Regions from separate parts of the Streptomyces yatensis genome, predicted to be linked through region 2. Evidence: riboswitches for the same ligand, from Rfam matches in the RefSeq annotation. Region 2 holds a riboswitch; each other region holds the start of a gene.

Evidence for each region. Region 2 has a riboswitch for cobalamin ahead of metE (5-methyltetrahydropteroyltriglutamate--homocysteine S-methyltransferase). Riboswitches for the same ligand answer to the same signal wherever they lie in the genome.
Region 1: another riboswitch for cobalamin. It lies ahead of J8403_RS02105 ((2Fe-2S) ferredoxin domain-containing protein); the one in region 2 lies ahead of metE (5-methyltetrahydropteroyltriglutamate--homocysteine S-methyltransferase).
Region 3: another riboswitch for cobalamin. It lies ahead of J8403_RS32525 (cobalamin biosynthesis protein); the one in region 2 lies ahead of metE (5-methyltetrahydropteroyltriglutamate--homocysteine S-methyltransferase).
Region 4: another riboswitch for cobalamin. It lies ahead of J8403_RS15675 (ribonucleoside-diphosphate reductase subunit alpha); the one in region 2 lies ahead of metE (5-methyltetrahydropteroyltriglutamate--homocysteine S-methyltransferase).

Annotation. Positions count from the first base shown of each region.
Region 1 covers NZ_CP072941.1:460,576-465,214, reverse strand. The annotation lists gene J8403_RS02110 (NAD-binding protein) at 1-890, shown strand, start outside; cobalamin riboswitch at 951-1,128, shown strand; gene J8403_RS02105 ((2Fe-2S) ferredoxin domain-containing protein) at 1,173-1,556, shown strand; gene J8403_RS02100 (FAD-binding dehydrogenase) at 1,712-3,517, shown strand; gene J8403_RS02095 (hypothetical protein) at 3,631-3,972, shown strand; gene J8403_RS02090 (DMT family transporter) at 4,025-4,639, opposite strand, start outside.
Region 2 covers NZ_CP072941.1:8,649,185-8,653,823, reverse strand. The annotation lists gene J8403_RS36265 (endo-alpha-N-acetylgalactosaminidase family protein) at 1-220, shown strand, start outside; gene J8403_RS36260 (helix-turn-helix domain-containing protein) at 383-1,309, shown strand; cobalamin riboswitch at 1,588-1,809, shown strand; gene metE (5-methyltetrahydropteroyltriglutamate--homocysteine S-methyltransferase) at 1,973-4,291, shown strand; gene J8403_RS36250 (AraC family transcriptional regulator) at 4,367-4,639, opposite strand, start outside.
Region 3 covers NZ_CP072941.1:7,792,345-7,796,983, reverse strand. The annotation lists gene J8403_RS32540 (class II aldolase/adducin family protein) at 1-26, opposite strand, end outside; gene J8403_RS32535 (inorganic phosphate transporter) at 418-1,698, shown strand; gene J8403_RS32530 (hypothetical protein) at 1,712-1,960, shown strand; cobalamin riboswitch at 2,100-2,317, shown strand; gene J8403_RS32525 (cobalamin biosynthesis protein) at 2,472-3,455, shown strand; gene J8403_RS32520 (cobyric acid synthase) at 3,452-4,639, shown strand, end outside.
Region 4 covers NZ_CP072941.1:3,861,159-3,865,797, reverse strand. The annotation lists gene J8403_RS15675 (ribonucleoside-diphosphate reductase subunit alpha) at 1-1,342, opposite strand, end outside; cobalamin riboswitch at 1,480-1,637, opposite strand; gene J8403_RS15670 (GNAT family N-acetyltransferase) at 1,775-2,281, opposite strand; gene J8403_RS15665 (DUF7196 family protein) at 2,374-2,538, opposite strand; gene J8403_RS15660 (hypothetical protein) at 2,607-2,894, opposite strand; gene J8403_RS15655 (IPT/TIG domain-containing protein) at 3,374-4,300, shown strand; gene J8403_RS15650 (DUF397 domain-containing protein) at 4,385-4,585, opposite strand; gene J8403_RS15645 (helix-turn-helix domain-containing protein) at 4,587-4,639, opposite strand, start outside.

The DNA of each region.
Region 1 (4,639 bases), 8.2 Mb from region 2:
GGCGCAAAGTCCTCCAGCTGCTGTCCGGGCTGATCGGACTGCTGATGCTGCCCGTCCTGGTGGCCGCCGCGCTCGAAGCGCTGGGCACCTTCCGCACCGCCTCCGCGCTGCGCCGCCCTCCGCGCGGCCTCTCCGGCCATGTCGTGCTGCTCGGGCTCGGCAAGGTCGGCACCCGCGTCCTGGCCAGACTCCGTGAGATGGACATCCCCGTGGTGTGCGTGGAGGAGGACCCCGGGGCGCGCGGCATCCCGCTGGCCCGCAGGCTGGGGGTGCCGACGGTCATCGGCGATGTCACCCAGGAGGGCGTCCTGGAGGCCGCCAAGATCCAGCGGGCACACTCCCTGCTCGCCCTGACCAGCGTCGACACCACCAACCTGGAGGCGACGCTGTACGCCCGCTCGGTCAAGCCCCGGCTGCGGGTGGCGCTGCGCCTGTACGACGACCGCTTCGCCACCGCCGTCTACCGCACACTGCGCGCGGCCCATCCGCGGGCCCTCACCCGCAGCCGCAGCGTCTCCAGCCTGGCGGCACCGGCGTTCGCGGGGGCGATGATGGGGCGTCAGATCCTGGGCGCCATACCGGTCGAGCGCAGGGTGCTGCTCTTCGCCGCCCTGCATGTCGCCGGGCATCCGCAACTGGAGGGGCGTACCGTCGCCGAGGCGTTCGCGCCGGGCGCCTGGCGGGTGATCGCGCTGGACGCGGCGGAACCCGCCGACCGGCAACGCGACCTCGCCGCGGCGCCTCGTGACGACGGCGCCACCCAGGAGCCCGCCCTGGTGTGGGATCTGCACCCCGGCTATGTCCTGCGCCCGCACGACCGCGTGGTGCTGGCGGCCACCCGCCAGGGCCTGGGCGAAATCCTCGCGGGGGCGGCGGCCCGCCGCGACTGACGCCGACCCGTCCGTGGCCCTCCCGCGAGCGGGGGCCACATGGTGCGGCGGTGCCCGGGATGCGATGATGCCGGGCGACAAGGGCGACGGCGGAACGAGGAAGCCGGTGTGAATCCGGCGCGGTGCCGCCACTGTGATCGGCGAGCGGATCCCGAACAGGCCACTGCCCGTACGCGCGGGTGGGAAGGCCGGGACGAGCATCGACCCGAGAGCCAGGAGACTCACGCGGTCGCCTCCTCGACGCAAACCGGGGCGGACTTCCCCGGAGGAGGGCGATGCGCCATGCCTGTCAGGCCGACCGACCCGGTGCCCTGCCGGGTGACCGTATGCCGGGACTGCTGCTGCGGCAGCCCCAAGGTGACCGGAATCGACCATGCGGCGCAGCTCGCGCGGCTCCGTGAGGAGGTGCCCGTACGCGTCTCCGAGTGTCTGGACGTCTGCGATCAGGCCAATGTGGTCGTGGTGCAGCCGTCGGCCGCTGGACGTGCCGCCGGGGGCAGGCCGGTGTGGCTCGGGCTGGTCAACGACACGGACGCGACGCAGGACATCGTGGCCTGGGTCGCGGCGGGCGGTCCCGGGGTGGCACCGCTGCCCGACATCCTCGATCTGTACGCCTTCTCGCCACGGCGGAGCGCCTCGCCCGAGTCAACATCCGGCGGGCGCTGACCGTCCGAAGTTCCCTGCGGCGTACGGGAGTTGCTCATCGGGGGCAGGAGTCTGGCGGCCCCGCACCCGGTGGGCTACCGTCGGTAACACGTTGCCGTCGCGGCAATCCCCTTCGCATCTCCCGCACCCTCCGAACCCCTTCCGGAAGGCAGCCCATGGAGAACTCCACAGAGAATTCCGCCTCGCCGGCCGGGATCAGCCGCCGCCACGCCCTGACGGCGGCGGGCGGTGTGCTCGCCGGTGCCGCGCTCGCCCAGGCGGCGGTCCCGGCCTTCGCCGCCTCCGGGGCGTCCTCGGACGCGGACGCCATCGTGGTCGGCGGCGGGCTCGCCGGGCTGGTCGCCACGGCGGAACTGGCGGCCGCGGGACGCAAGGTGCTCCTCCTCGACCAGGAGCCCGAGAGCAACCTCGGCGGCCAGGCGTTCTGGTCCTTCGGCGGCCTGTTCTTCGTCGACTCCGAGGAACAGCGGCTGATGGGCATCAAGGACACCCATGAACTGGCCTGGCAGGACTGGCTCGGCACGGCCGGCTTCGACCGTGGCGTCTTTGATCCCGGCGGCCAGGACTACTGGGCCCGCAAATGGGCCGAGGCGTACGTGGACTTCGCCGCCGGGGAGAAGCGGTCCTGGCTGCACGGGCTCGGCGTGCGGTGGTTCCCGATCGTCGGCTGGGCCGAGCGCGGCGGCGGCCTCGCGGACGGGCACGGCAACTCGGTGCCGCGTTTCCATGTCACCTGGGGCACCGGTCCGGCCGTGGTCGAGCCGTTCGAGAAGAAGGTGCGGGCCGCCGCGAAGGACGGGCGGGTGACCTTCACGTTCCGGCACCGGGTGGACGATCTGGTGGTCACCGGCGGTGCCGTCACCGGGGTCAGCGGCGCGATCCTGGAGCCCAGCGACGCCGCCCGCGGCAAGCCCACCTCGCGCACCGTGGTCGGCCACTTCGAGCTCAACGCCCCGGTGGTGATCGTCACCTCGGGCGGCATCGGCGCCAACCACGATCTCGTACGGCGGAACTGGCCCGACCGGCTCGGCTCACCGCCGAAGTTCATGGTCACCGGCGTCCCGGCGTATGTGGACGGCCGGATGCTCGCGATCACCGAGAAGGCGGGCGGACGGATCGTCAACCCCGACCGCATGTGGCACTACACCGAGGGCCTCAGAAACTACGACCCGATCTGGCCCGGCCACGGCATCCGCATTCTGCCGGGCCCCTCGTCGATGTGGTTCGACGCGAAGGGCAAGCGCTTCTCCACCCCCGACATCCCGGGCTACGACACCCTGCACACCCTCGAGACGATCACCGCCACCGGCTATGACTACTCCTGGTTCGTCACCACCCAGAAGATCATCGCCAAGGAGTTCGCGCTCTCGGGCTCCGAGCAGAACCCGGACCTGACCAACAAGGACATCCTGCAGCTCCTCTCCCGCATCTGGCAGACACCCGAGCCGATCCAGCGGTTCCGGGACAAGGGCGAGGACTTCGTCGTCGCGGGCACCCTGCCCCAACTGGTCGCGGGCATGAACAAGTTGACCGGCGACAACCTCATCGACCTGGCCGACCTCACCCGGCAGATCGAGGCCCGCGACCGCGAGATCGCCAACCCGTACACCAAGGACGTCCAGGTCATGGGCATCCGCAACGCGCTCGCCTACCCCGGGGACACGCTCAGCCGCACCGCCTCCGCACACCGGATCCTGGACCCGTCCGCCGGACCGCTGATCGCCGTGCGCCTCAACATCCTCACCCGCAAGACCCTCGGCGGCCTCCAGACCGACCTCACCGGCCGGGTCCTGGACGCCTCCGGCAACCCGATCAGCGGCCTGTACGCGGCCGGTGAGGTCTCGGGCTTCGGCGGCGGGGGAGTGCACGGCTACCGCTCCCTGGAGGGCACCTTCCTCGGCGGCTGCCTGTTCTCGGGCCGCGCCGCGGGCCGTGCGGCGGCGGCCGCGACCGCGACCTGAACCGGCGGGCGCGGCGGCGGTGGCGCACCGGACACATGGCAGACTCCTCCTGCGGTCCGCGGGCGGCCGGGAGCATCCCGGCCCGTCAAGTCGCCGGGGGCAGGGGAGGGTGCATGGGCGGGGACGATCCGCATATCCATGTGGAGTCGAAGGTGGTCCGAGGCGTCGCCGCCGTCCGCAACATGATGGCGTCCACCTTCGGGCTGGCCGGTGACCTGCCGAGCAACATCGCCACCGGATGCGGGCAGCGGGCGCCGTACGCGATGACCTCTCCGCGGCCGGAGAACGTCACCTGCCTTGCCTGCCGTGAATACGCGCGGCTGGAGCATCTGCGCTTCGCGGACGAGCTCGAACGGCTGGGGCGGATGCCCGGATCGACCATCAGCACGGCCCAGGCGAAGCTGGCCGCGGACCGGCATCGCGACCTCGCGAAGCGGTTTTCCGCCGCGGAGTGAGCGGACGGGCGGCGGAGTGTCCGCCGCCCGCCCCGCCCGTCGGCGGATGCGGCTACGGCACCCGCCCGGGGCCCGTCCGGGCAACGGTGTACTCAGCTGCCGTGCTCACGCCTTCCGGCCGCTGCCGGCGCCGCCCGGGGACGGCTGTGGGCGCGGTGAGGACGGCCAGGCAGGCGAGGACGAGCGCGATGCCGGTCCAGCCGACGGCGGGGAGGCGCTCGCCGATGACCAGCACGGCGAGCACGGCGGCGACGGCCGGCTCCAGCAGGGAGAGCGTGGTCGCCGTACTCGCGGGTACATGTGCCAGTCCCCAGCCGAACAGCGCGTAGCCGGCGAACATGGGCACCACCGCCATGTAGGCACCGACGGCCATATTGGACCCGGAGTCGAGCAGCGGCGCGCCGGTGACCAGGAGGACGGGCACGAGGAGCAGTCCGCCCAGGCCGAACACCGCGCCCATCGCCGCGCGGGAGGCGATGCCTTGGGTGATCAGCCGGTGCGCCGCCCAGGAGTAGAGGGCGTAGGTCGTGGCCGCGATGAGGCCCAGCCCCACGCCGAGCATCGTGGCGGCCATGGATGGCTGCTCGCGGCCGCCGGGGGCCTGAGCGGCTTGGGCCGCGCACAGCATGAGGGTGCCGAGGAGGCCCAGGGCGGCGCCGAGTGTCCA
Region 2 (4,639 bases):
CGAGGCGGCCGGTCAGTACGCATGGATCACGGCCGTGGACGAACCCGGACCGCGCGAGTTGGAGCGCACTGCCCTGCCCGCCGCCGCCGGGCGGGCCAGCCACCGCTACACCGTCACCGCGCCCGCGGACGGTGAGATGTGGGTGGGGCTGCGGAAGACCGGCGACAGCGGTACCGCGGAGTTCACGCTCGACTCCTTCACCGTGGAGGAGCTGGACTGACCCGGCCGAGGGAGCGGGGCGGCGCGGACACATCTCCGCCGCCCGGCTCCCTTCCCCTTCTCCGCCAAGCCCCCGCCAGGGCCACCCTCCCCTTGGCGGCCGGGCAGTCCGTGGACGAAGATCGGCGAGTGATGGGACACAGCCGACCGGAGGGGACCGCGGATGTATCACACCTGGATGCGGTACTTCACGCCCAGCCCCGCCCATCACCGGCTCGGCCTGGTGTGTCTGGGTGTCGGCCTCCAGCACGGCGCCCTGCCCGTGGTCGGCCCGCGGGTCCTGGACCACCATGTGGCGGTGGTCATCAGCGCGGGCCGCGGATGGTTCCGCGGCGCGGACGGCCGCCGCCGTACCGTCACCGCGCCCGCGCTGCTCTGGCTCACCCCCGGGGTCACCCACCACTACGCCCCGGACCCGGATACCGGATGGGACGAGGCGTTCGTCGACTTCACGGGACCGGCCACCGCCGCCTACGCCGACCTGGGCTATCTTGACGCGGACGGCCCCGTGGTCGCGCTCACCGACACCGCCACCGCCCGGACGGCCATCGGCCGGATCGCCCGCGCCGCGCGTCAGGGCAATCCGTTCCTGGAGGTCGAGACCGCCGCCGCCGTCCATGAACTCCTCGTCGCCCTCCGCCGCGTCCGCGCCGACACCGGCGCCGACGGACATCCGGTGCTCCAGGCGCTGGCCCGGGACGCCTTCCAGCCGCTCTCGGTGACCGAACACGCCGCCCGGCACGGCATGACACCGGCCGCACTGCGCACCGCGGTACGCCGCGGGGCGGGGTGCAGCCCCAAGGACTATCTCCTCGGCATCCGGCTGGGCCGGGCCAAGGAACTCCTCGTCGGCACCGAACTGCCGGTCGCCGCCATCGCCCGCCGCGTCGGCTACGACGATCCCGCCTACTTCAGCAGGCTGTTCGCCCGCCGCGTGGGCACGGCACCGGTCCACTTCCGCGAGCAGCAGTGCCGCTCGGTCCCCGGTGGCTTCACCGACCGCGTCCCCGATCCGAGCCGCCCACCGACGATCCCGCCCTCGGCACCGGCGGACGACGCACGGCGCGGCGGCGGTGACCGGCGGCCGTGACCGGAGGCGGATGACCGGCGGCGGATGACCGGAGGCGGATGACCGGACGCGCGCCTTGGGCCGGCCGGACGGCTCCGGAGGGCGGCGGGGGGCACGGCTGGGGGCACGGCTTCAGCCATCGGAGGCCCCGGCGCGTGCTGATCCCCTGAGCTCGCTGGTGGACGGGGTGCGGCCGGTGCACGGCCCGGGCGGCACCGGCCGTACCCTCGGCCGCCGCGTGTTCCACTTCACCATCCCGAATACCGGACGGCCCCCTGCACACCGCCGGACGGGCCCGTACGCTGGCTGGTGCAGCTGGTTCGCCCCGTCCGCCAGGCGGGACGCGTCGTAAGAGGGAACCCGGTGGGAATCCGGGACTGCCCCGCAGCGGTGAGCGGGAACGACCGCCGTCATACGCACTGGGTCCGGTAGAGGGACCTGGGAAGCGACGGCCACTAGGTGTCCTCCCTCAAGAGGACGCGCCCGTGAGTCCGAAGACCTGCCATCTGCCCGCGTACAGACGACTCGTGCGCGGACACCCGGTGACCTCGAGGGCGGGTCGGCGTACATTCCGGTCGGACGACCGCGCGCGTGCCGCGCGAGGTCGTGGCGTCCGGTCCGTCACCCTTCGCGCTCTCCTCCGTCGCCGGGATCTCAGGGATTCATCTCGCGAAGGAGATCTCCGTGACACCGAAGTCCGCAGCCGCGGCAGCACGGGCCACCGTGTACGGCTACCCCCGCCAGGGCCCGAACCGGGAACTGAAGAAGGCGATCGAGGGCTACTGGAAGGGCCGCGTCACCGCCGACGCGCTCCGGGCCACCGCCGCCGAACTGCGCGGCGCCACCTGGAAGCAGCTGGCCGGGGCGGGTATCGACGAAGTTCCCACGGGTGACTTCTCGTACTACGACCACGTGCTCGACACCACCGTCATGGTCGGCGCGATCCCCGACCGCCACCGGGACGCCGTCGCGGCCGATCCGCTCGACGGCTACTTCGCGATGGCGCGGGGCACACAGGACGTGGCACCGCTGGAGATGACCAAGTGGTTCGACACCAACTACCACTACCTGGTTCCGGAGCTGGGTCCGGACACGGTGTTCACGGCCGACTCCGCCAAGCAGGTCGCGGAGCTGACGGAAGCCCTCGCCCTCGGCCTTGCGGCGCGGCCGGTCCTGGTCGGGCCCGTCACCTACCTCCTCCTCGCCAAGCCCGCCCCCGGCGCGCCCGCGGACTTCGAGCCGCTCACCCTCCTGGACCGTCTGCTTCCGGTGTACGCCGAGGTGCTGGCCGACCTGCGGGCGGCCGGTGCCGAGTGGGCGCAGCTCGATGAGCCCGCCCTGGTCCAGGACCGCACGCCGGCCGAGCTGAACGCCGCCGGCCGCGCCTACCGCGATCTCGGCGCCCTCGCCGACCGTCCGAAGCTGCTGGTCGCCTCGTACTTCGACCGCCTCGGCGAGGCCCTGCCCGTACTGGCCAAGGCCCCGGTCGAGGGGCTGGCGCTGGACTTCACGGAGGCCGCCGCCGCCAATCTGGACGCGCTCGCCGCCGTCGGCGGGCTGCCCCGCAAGCGGCTGATCGCCGGTGTCGTGAGCGGCCGCAACATCTGGGTCAACGACCTGGAGAAGTCCCTGGCCAGGCTCGGCACCCTGCTGGGGCTGGCCGACCGGGTCGATGTGGCCGCCTCCTGCTCGCTGCTGCACGTCCCCCTCGACGCGACGGGCGAGCGGGACATCGCACCGCAGATCCTGCGCTGGCTGGCCTTCGCCCGGCAGAAGACCGCGGAGATCGTCACCCTCGCCAAGGGCCTGGCCCGCGGCACCGACACGATCACCGCCGAACTGGCCGCGAACCGGGCCGCCCTCGCCTCCCGTGCCAACTCCCCCATCACCCGTGACCCGGCCGTCCGCGCCCGCACCGGCGCGGTCACCGAGGCCGACGCCCGCCGCTCCCAGCCGTACGCCGAACGCGCCGCGGCCCAGCGCGACCGCCTCCGCCTGCCGCTGCTGCCGACCACCACCATCGGCTCCTTCCCGCAGACCGGCGAACTGCGCACCGCCCGCGCCGACCTGCGCGCCGGCCGCATCGACACGGCCGGGTACGAGGAGCGCGTCAAGGCCGAGATCCAGGAGGTGATCTCCTTCCAGGAGAAGACCGGCCTGGATGTGCTGGTGCACGGCGAGGCCGAGCGCAACGACATGGTCCAGTACTTCGCCGAGCAGCTCACCGGCTATCTCGCCACACAGCACGGCTGGGTGCAGTCCTACGGCACCCGCTACGTCCGCCCGCCGATCCTGGCCGGTGACATCTCGCGCCCCGAGCCGATGACCGTGCGCTGGACGGCCTACGCCCAGTCCCTCACCGACCGTCCGGTCAAGGGCATGCTCACCGGGCCGGTCACCATGCTCGCGTGGTCCTTCGTCCGCGACGACCAGCCCCTCGGCGACACCGCCCGCCAGGTCGCCCTCGCCCTGCGCGACGAGGTGGGCGACCTGGAGGCGGCCGGGACCTCGGTCATCCAGGTGGACGAACCCGCCCTGCGCGAGACCCTTCCGCTGCGCACCGAGGACCGGCCCGGCTATCTGTCCTGGGCGACCGAGGCCTTCCGCCTCACCACCGGCGGCGTACGGCCCGGCACCCAGATCCACACCCATATGTGCTACGCCGAGTTCGGCGACATCGTCCAGGCGATCGACGACCTCGACGCCGATGTCATCAGCCTGGAGGCCGCCCGCTCCCATATGCAGGTGGCCCGCGAGCTGGCCGCCCACGGCTATCCGCGCGAGGCCGGGCCCGGTGTGTACGACATCCACTCCCCGCGCGTGCCCAGCGCGCTGGAGGCGGCCGAACTGCTCCGCACCGGCCTCAGGGCCATCCCCGCCGAGCGGCTGTGGGTCAACCCCGACTGCGGTCTGAAGACCCGCGGCTGGCCCGAGACCCGCTCCGCACTGGAGAACCTGGTCACCGCGGCCCGTACGGTCCGCGGTGAGCTGCCCGCGTCCTGACCCGGACGACCGGCCGGGGCCGGGCGCCACGCGCTCCGGCCCCGGTGCCCCAGGCCGAGCCGACGCCGGACGTGGTCAGGCGGCTGTCGCGCCGGACGGGGGGCGCCGACGGAGCGCCTGGTCCATCGACTTCCGCCAGCCCCCGGGCGTGACGCCCTCCCTGGCCGAAAAGGCACGGCTCAGCGCGCTTCCGGTGTCGTAGCCGACCCTGACCGCGATCTCCTGAACGCTCAGCGGCGTCTCCCGGAGCAGCACCTTCACCCGGTACATGCGCCATGAGGTGAGGTAGCCCAGCGGGGTGTCCCCCGTCTTCTCCTTGAACGAGGCGGCGAACGCCGAGCGCGACAT
Region 3 (4,639 bases), 860 kb from region 2:
TGCCGCGTGGATCGCGACTGGGTCACCTGCCCTCACCTCCGGGGCCCGATCCTTCCAGGCGTCCGGCGGCCGGGCGATGGCGGGACCGGAACGGGGGCGCGGCGCACGTCCACGGGCGCGGCGCACGTCCACGGGCGCGGGCTCATGGATACGACCGCGCCTCGTGGGCAGCCGCGCCCGGACGGGTGAACGGGGGTGAACGGCGGACGGCCGGGGGGCCGGTCCCGGAGCCTGCTCCGGCGATCCTCGTCCGAGGCTCAACCCCCGTACGACATAGGAAAGTAGGCTTGAATTCATCAAGCTTTGGCACTCCCGCAACCACGTCACCCTGACGCCCTGCTCAGTTCATCTCCCGTTCACCCTGTTTCCTTACGTTCACCGTGCCACTAACGACCTTCGAACTGATTGACCGGGTGTATGGAACACATCACGCTTCTCATCGGGATCGTGATCGTCACGGCCTTGGTGTTCGACTTCACGAACGGCTTCCACGACACGGCTAACGCCATGGCCACCACCATCTCCACGGGAGCACTCGGTCCCAGGGTGGCGGTGGCGATGTCGGCCGTCCTCAATCTCGTCGGCGCGTTCCTGTCCGTGGAGGTGGCCAAGACCATCTCCGGCGGGATCATCGACGAGGACTCCGGTATCCGACCAGAGGTGATCTTCGCGGGTCTGGTCGGCGCGATCCTGTGGAATCTGGTGACCTGGCTCGCCGGACTCCCCTCCAGCTCCTCGCACGCCCTGTTCGGCGGCCTGATCGGCGCCACCGTGGTCTCCGTCGGCCTGGACGGGGTCAACGGCGACGCGATCGTCATGAAGGTCCTGATCCCCGCCGTCGCCGCGCCGGTCGTGGCCGGCATCGCCACGGTGGCCGCCACCCGGCTCACCTACCGGCTCGGCCGCGGCCGCTCTTCGGAGGACACCGCGAAGGGCTACCGCGCGGGGCAGATCGCCTCGGCCGCCCTGGTCTCCCTGGCCCACGGCACCAACGACGCCCAGAAGACGATGGGCGTGATCACCCTGGCGCTGGTCACCGGAGGCGTGGTGGCGCCCGACTCCGACCCGCCGCTGTGGGTCATCGTCTCGGCGGGCCTGGCCATCGCGCTCGGCACCTACCTGGGCGGCTGGCGCATCATCCGCACCATGGGCAAGGGCATCACCGACATCCAGCCGCCGCAGGGCTTCGCCGCCCAGACCGGCGCCGCGACCGTCATCCTCGCCTCCTCCCACATCGGCTTCGCGCTCTCCACCACCCAGGTCTGCTCCGGCGCCGTCATGGGTGCCGGTGTCGGCCGTAAGGGCGCCGTGGTGCGCTGGTCGACCGCGGGCCGCATGGTGGTCGCCTGGGTGCTGACCCTCCCGGCCGCGGGCCTGGTGGCGGGCGGCGCCGCGCTGCTGGCCGACCAGGGGAACGCGGGGATCACGGCGGTGGCCGTGCTCGCCGTCCTGGCCTGCGGGGCGATCTGGGCGCTGTCGCGCCGCAAGCCCGTGGACCACACCAACGTCAACGAGGTCGGCGCACCCGAGCCGGTGGGCGCCGTCACGGCCGCCCTGCGGTCCGTGGCCCCGCCGCCCGCGGGTGCGAGGCCCTCCGCCCCCGAGAGCGCGGCCGAGGCCGCCCCCGAGAGCGGCATCGCCGAGCACACGCCCGAGCAGACCCCCACCCCCGCCGCCGCGAGCAGCACCACCCGCTAAGGAGCCACGGAACATGAGCATCGACTGGGCGGCACTCGGCCAGGTCTTCGGCGTCAGCCTCGTGGTGACGGTCGGCATGGTGGGCGTCTTCACCCTGGGCATCCTCGGGACGTCCCGTAAGGCGGCGCCGGAGCAGGGCGGCGCAGCCGCCATGTCCGGTGGCGCGGTCGGCGCCTCGGCGCTCGCCCGCACCGGCGCGTACACCTGCTTCGCGCTGTGCGCCGCGGCCGTGGCGTACGGCATCTATCTGATCGTCGCCTGAGGCGCGCGTCCTCAACGACCCACCGGCCGCCGGATGGTGGCGCTGACCAGCGCCGACCGTCCGGCGGCCGTCTCATGAGCGGCCGCCGTCTGTGGGGCTCGGCACACTCGGGCGTCATGGGTCATATGCGAGTTGACGGCCATTCGCGGCCCATGGTGGACTTCCCGAGCCAAACGGCGGCAGGAGAGGAAGCCGGTGAGAATCCGGCGCGGTCCCGCCACTGTCACCGGGGAGCACTCTCCCATCGCCTGTATGGGGTCACGGCTCGACCGTACGGTTCGCTTCGTACGCGGGGCTGGAAGACCGGGAGGGGCGCGGATCCGGGAGCCAGGAGACTTTCACCGCCGGTCAGTCGAGCCAGGGCGCGGACCCTGAGTGAGGACATACCGCCATGCCCGGCACCGCCACGCCGCCAGCCCCCTCTGTCCCCACTGGCTCTTCCGGTCCCTTCGGGCCCTCTGGCCCCTTTGGTTACGTGTCGTCGCGCCGAGGCGTGACGGCGGCCTGAGGGATGCGTGCCGATCACGCCTCGTTCGCGTGCGGTGCGGCCCTCGGCTTCCTCGGTGATCTCGCCACGGGCGATCCGCGCCGCGGCCATCCGGTCGCCGCGTTCGGGCGCGCCGCCGCGGCCGCCGAGCGCCGGCTGTGGCGTGACCACCGCGGTTACGGGGCCCTGCACACCGCGTTGTGCGCGGGCGGCGCGGCCGCCGGTGCCGCGCTGCTGACCCGCGCCGTACGGGCCCTCGGCGGGCGCGGTGGCGCCGAGGTCGCGCTGACCGCCGCCGCCACCTGGGCCGTGCTGGGCGGTACGACGCTGGGCCGTGAGGCACGAGCCGTCGGCGGGGCCCTGGCCGCGGGTGACCTGGAGGTCGCCCGGGAGCGGCTGCCGCATCTGTGCGGCCGCGATCCGCAGGCGCTGGACGGGCCGCAGATCGCCCGCGCGGTCGTCGAATCGGTCGCCGAGAACACCTCCGACGCCGTCGTGGGCGCGCTGGTGTGGGGCGCCGTGGGCGGCGTGCCGGGGCTCATCGGCTTCCGCGCCGTCAACACCCTGGACGCCATGGTGGGCCACAAGTCGCCGCGCTACCGCCGGTTCGGCTGGGCGGCGGCCCGGCTGGACGATGTGGCCGGCTGGCCCGGTGCCCGCCTTACGGCGGCCCTGGCGACCCTCGCGGGCCCCGATCCGCGGGGTGCGCGGCGCGCCTGGCGGCGCGACGGCCGGCGCCATCCGAGCCCCAACGCGGGCCCCGTGGAGGCGTCGTTCGCGGGCGCGCTCGGGGTACGGCTGGGCGGCACCCTCACCTACGGCGGCCGGGTCGAACACCGGCCGGTGCTCAACTCCGGCGGGCGGCCGGTGGAGTCGGCCGACATCGAGCGGGCGATACGGCTGTCGCGGCGCGTCGGCGTCCTGGCGCTCGGGGTGTCCGTGGCGACCCGGCCGGTTCTGAGGGTGTTGACGGGGCGGCCCGGGGCCTTGGGAAGGGGCGGTGGATGAGCGGGATACGCGGTAAGGGCGGCACGGAGGGTTCCGTGGCGCGGGGCGGGGGGCTGCTCGTCGCGGGCACGACCTCCGACGCGGGCAAGAGCGTCGTGACGGCCGGGATCTGCCGGTGGCTCGCCCGTAAGGGCGTCAGCGTGGCCCCCTTCAAGGCGCAGAACATGTCGCTCAACTCCTTCGTCACCCGCGAGGGGGCGGAGATCGGGCGGGCGCAGGCCATGCAGGCCGCCGCCGCGCGCGTCGAGCCGAGCGCGCTGATGAACCCGGTCCTGCTGAAGCCGGGCGGCGACCGCAGCAGCCAAGTGGTGCTGCTGGGCAAGCCGGTGGGCGAGCTGAGCGCGCGCGGCTACTTCGGGCGCTCGGGGCCCGTGGCGGGCCCGCCGTCGAGCGCGGCCGGGCCGCCGCGGCCCTCGGGGCGGGAGGCGCTGCTGGGGACCGTCACGGAGTGCCTGGAGGAGCTGCGGCGCACCCATGACGCGGTGATCTGCGAGGGCGCGGGCAGCCCGGCCGAGATCAATCTGCGCCGCACCGACATCGTCAACATGGGGCTGGCGCGCGCCGCCGGGCTTCCGGTCGTGGTGGTCGGGGACATCGACCGCGGTGGCGTCTTCGCGTCCTTCTTCGGCACCACCGCGCTGCTGTCGGCGGCGGACCAACGGCATGTGGCCGCCTATCTGGTGAACAAGTTCCGCGGCGATGTGAGCCTTCTGGAGCCCGGTCTGGACATGCTGCGCGACCTCACCGGGCGCCCGACCGTCGGTGTGCTCCCGTTCGCCCACGGGCTGGGGATCGACGAGGAGGACGGGCTGCGGGTGTCGCTGCGCGGCACGGTGCGGGAGAGCGTCGTGGCGCCCCCTCACGGCGCGGACGTCCTGCGGATCGCGGTGGCCGCCGTGCCGCTGATGTCCAACTTCACGGACGTGGACGCGCTGGCGGCCGAACCGGGCGTGGTGGTGCGGTTCGTGGACCGGCCCGAGGAGCTGGCCGACGCCGATCTGGTGGTGCTGCCGGGCACCCGGGGCACCGTAAGGGCGCTGGAGTGGCTGCGCGAGCGCGGGCTCGCCGACGCGATCGCCCGGCGGGCCGCCCAGGGCCGTCCGGTGCTGGGTATCTGCGGCGGCTTCCAGGTGCTCGGGGAGCGCATCGAGGACGAGGTCGAGTCGAAGGCCGGGACGGTCGCC
Region 4 (4,639 bases), 4.8 Mb from region 2:
TGACCTCCAGGATCTCGGTGCAGAGATTCGAGGAGTGGACGACCCTGCCGGGCTCGGCGGTCTGGTTGGCGGTGCGGTTGGCGGCGTCCTTGAACGTCATCCAGCCGTTGCCGGTCTGCGCGAGGGTGCGCATCATCCGGGCGTAGAGCTGCCGCGCCGGGACCTGCTTGACCGCCCGCCCCTCGGCCTCGGCCTTCCGGTACGCGGCGTCGAACTCATCGCCCCACAGGTCCACCAGAGCGGGCGCGTCGACCGGGGAGAACAGCGACCAGTCGGCGTCCGCCTCGACCCGGCGCATGAACTCGTCCGGGATCCAGTGGGCGATGTTGAGGTTGTGGGTGCGACGGGCCTCCTCGCCCGTGTTGTCCCGCAGCTCCAGGAACTCCTCGAGGTCCGCGTGCCAGGTCTCCAGATAGACGCAGGCCGCGCCCTTGCGCCGACCGCCCTGGTTGACGGCGGCCACCGAGGCGTCGAGCGTGCGCAGGAACGGCACGATGCCGTTGGAGTGCCCGTTGGTGCCCCGGATCAGCGAACCGCGGGCCCGGATACGGGAGTAGGACAGGCCGATGCCGCCCGCGTGCTTCGACAGCCGGGCCACCTGGTGGTAGCGGTTGTAGATCGAGTCCAGCTCGTCCAGCGGCGAGTCCAGCAGATAGCAGGACGACATCTGCGGATGCCGGGTGCCGGAGTTGAACAGCGTGGGGGAGCTGGGCAGATACGACAGCGTGCTGGTGAGCCGGTACAGCTCGGCCACATCGTCCAGCGCCCGCTCCGAGAGGTCCTCGGCGAGCCCGCAGGCCACCCGCAGCAGGAAGTGCTGCGGGGTCTCGATCACCTGACGGGTGATCGGGTGGCGCAGCAGATAGCGGCTGTAGAGGGTGCGCAGTCCGAAGTAGCCGAAGCGCTTGTCGGCGCCGTCGGCCAGGGCCCGCTCCACCAGTGCGTCCAGCCGGGCGGCGTGGGCGGCGGCGAACTCCGCGGTGGAGTCGGCCAGCAGGCCCTCGCGGTGGCCCACCTGGACGGAGGTGGAGAAGGAGACCGCGCCCTGCCCGGCCGCCTCCTCCGTGATGGTGAGCGCCAGCAGCCGCGCGGCCAGCCGCGAGTACTCCGGCTCCTCGGCGATCAGCCCGGCCGCGGCCTCGGTCGCCAGGTCACGCAACTCCGCCTCGTCCGAGCCGGGATGGCGGCCGCGCAGGGCGGCGGCCGCGACCTTGCCGGGGTCGGTGGCGGGCAGGTCGGCGGTGAGTCCGGTGAGGATCCGCAGCAGGGCGGTTCCGGGCGCGTCATGCGCTGCCTGAGAAACCGCCTGCTCTGAAACCGGATCTGCGGGCGCGATGGTCACTGAGGTGCTCTCCCTCGCTCGGCCGGGGCCACGAGGGAGGTGCGATGGGCGCGTACGGGCATGCCGATGCCGCACTCCTCGTACGTCGGGCACACCACGCAGCGTCCATCGGCCCAACCCTCGAGGCCGGGGGACGTGTTCACACAGGGCCGTCGGCAGGTGCTCGGACTTACGGGCACGCCGCATAAGCGCACACGTACACCGTTGCGGGACAGTTCCGGATTCCCACCGGATTCCCCTGCGGCGACAGCGAGGACGAGCATACATCTTGTGTCGGCCGACGCACGCACCCCCATATCTTGTGTCGCGAGGTGCGGAGTTTCGTATGAATGTGCTAGTGCGTTCCGGAGGTGGCCCGTGACCTGGGGCCCGTGGCGGCCCGTGGCCCGGCGCGCACACGAGCCCATGGCCCAGGGCGCGCGGCACCGGTCGTCACAGCTCCACCGTGAACGCCCACAGGGTGAGGTCCAGCTTGGCTATCGGCGACCAGTCCCGCTCCGGGGCCCGCACGAACCCCAGCCGCTCGTACAGCCGGTGGGCGGCGGTCATGGACCGCTGGCTGCTGATCACGATCCGCTCGAGCCCCAGCGCGCGCCCCCGGTCCAGGCAGGCGCGCACCAGCGCCTCGGCCACCCCGCGCCGCCGCGACTGAGCCCGCACGGCCAGCATCCGGAACTCGCCCTCGCCGGGCCGGGCCAGCTCCGCATACGCCCCGCCGTACACGGCGAACGCCACGGCCCCCAGCACCTCGTCGCTCGCCGCGTCCGCCGCGACCAGCAGCTCGGCCTCGGCGGCCCGGCGCCGGGCGTCGCGCAGGGTGGTGAGATATGGATCACTGTCCCCGAAGTCCAGGAGCCCGTCCCCGAGATACACCTGCGCGGTGAGCTCGCCGATTCCGTCCAGCTCCGCGTCCTGCGCCCGCCTGATCGTGATGTCCATGGCCGCAGTCTGCCGCACACCACTGACAGCGGGCCCGCCATGCGTCTGGCGCCGGTCTTCGCCGTCACGCGGTCACGCGCCGGTCTTCGGCGTCACTGGACGGCGGTGTTGATCACTCCGGTGGAGCCCGCGCGCTTGTTGGCCGCGTCGGCCTCCTGATAGGTGAAATAGCGCCGGACCGTGCCGTCCGGCAGCGTCAACTCATAGACGACAACGGGTCGCGGGCCACGCGCCCCTCCGCCGCAGTTGCAGGCCATGGCTGCCGTTCCTTTCCCTCGAGTCTCCCTCGAGCCCAGTTCAGGCTCGAGCCCAGTACAGGTCGGTGTCAGTCCAGCCACCGCGAGGCGAGCCCGGCGAGGTAGGAGAGCGTCAGGGCGGTGGCCGGGAGGAGGAACCAGGCGGTGGTGTGCAGCAAGGAGGCGTAGACGGCGATGGCGCCGGCGACCCAGGTGCTGGTGCACCAGCCGCAGTTGACGAGGTAGGTGGGCCGGGAGTCGTCGCCGAAGCGGTCGGCGACCCAGGTCCTGAACCCCGCCGCCAGCGTGTCCTTGGTGATGAAACGGGTGATACGGCAGGTGGTGCCGAGGGCGAGGAGGAATGCGGCGAGGCTCATCGGATCGCTCCCTCCCCGGGTGGTCCCGCACGGGTTGGCACTGCCGATGTCACTCATTAGAGGCACGGTGGAGGACGGCAGACCATAGTCCGGCCGCGCGTTCCCCCGAATAGCGGAGCGCTTGTCATACAAGCTCGCCGCCAGGCGCGCCCAGATGCGCCAAACGAGTGATGGCAGCCCCGGAACCTTGAGCGATGGGGGTCGGCGTGGATAACTGGAAACGTGCCGCCGAGGGTGCCCCATACCTCGTAGGCCAGCCAGGAGCCGGGCGTTCGTCCCGTAGCTCCGCTCTCATCCGGCGCATCGATTCCGCGCCCTGACCGGCCGCCCGGCGGCTTTCCGTTCCTCCGGTGCCGGCCTGCCTCCACCGCGCCCGCCTCGACCGCGCGGCGACGACAAGGCGTTGACCAGCGGCCTGCCCACGACATCGGCATGCCGTCGGCGCCTCTCACCCGAACCCTTCCCCGGGAGGACCAACCATGATCTCGACCGCTCTCGCGACCGCCGCCCCCACCGCGGCCAACTGGCCCCCGTCCCAGGTGGGGCCGCCGTTGCTGCTGTCCGTGACGCCCAACTCGGGTCCCGCCGCCGGTGGGAACCTCGTCCAGCTCTACGGGCAGAACCTGCGCAACGTCATCAGCGTGACCTTCGGCGGTGTGCCCGCCCAGATCGTCAGCCAGAGCAGTTCCGGTGGCGGCGGCTGGGATGGTGACTGGGGCGGCGGCTGGGGCGGCGGTGGCTGGCCCGGAGGCGGCTGGCCGGGCAACCCCACCAACGACATCGTGGTGGTGATAGCCCCGCCGCACGCGCCCGGGCCGGTCCAGGTCCTGGTCACCACGACCGCCGGCACCAGCAACAGCCAGGTGTACACCTATGTGGCGCCGACGCCGCCCACCGCCGTCTCCATCACCCCGACCGTGGGACCGACCACCGGCGGCACCCTGTACTTGATCACGGGCACCAATCTGACCGGCGTCACCAGTGTCACCTTCGGCGGGGTCCCGTCGGCCATCCTGACCATCAACCCGGGCGGGACCAGCCTGATCGGCATCACCCCGGCGGGCCCGCCCGCGGGCGGCAATGTCGCCGTCGTGCTGAGCGGCCCCAACGGGACCGCCACCGTCCCCGGTGGTTTCACCTACTTCGTCGCGCCGCCCGCCCCGGCGCCCACCAACATCACGCCCAATACCGGCCCCGCCGCCGGCGGCACCGCGTTCACCATCAACGGCACCAACCTCGGCGGCGTGCTGAGCGTGCTGTTCAACGGCGTCCCCGCCACCAGCGTGGCCGCCACCGCCACCACGGTCACCGGCGTCACCCCGGCCGGGGTGCCCGGCAACGCGACCGTCACGCTGGTGACGGCCAACGGGACCGTCACCGTCCCCGGCGGCTTCCTCTACGTCTGACGTACGTCTGACGCGCACATCCGGCCGAATCGCGCCGGTCACCGGGCCCCTTCCGTCAGGGCCCGGTGACCGGCGTCATCCATCTCAAGCTGTGCCGAGGTGGTCGAGTCTCCCGGCCTTGGCGCTGCGTATGAGGGCGCTCAGGGCGGTGGGGGTGGTGGTGAGGATGGTCTCGGGTTCGTCGCTCTCGCGGAGCCGGATGGTGGTGTTGTCGGGTGCGGAGAGGTAGAGGCAGGCGTTGCCTTCGGAGCTGTACGAGGACTTTCGCCAGTCGTGGGCGGACATCTCATTCACCTTCCAGGGTGCTGACGATGTGCCGGATGAAGTCGCGGGATCGCT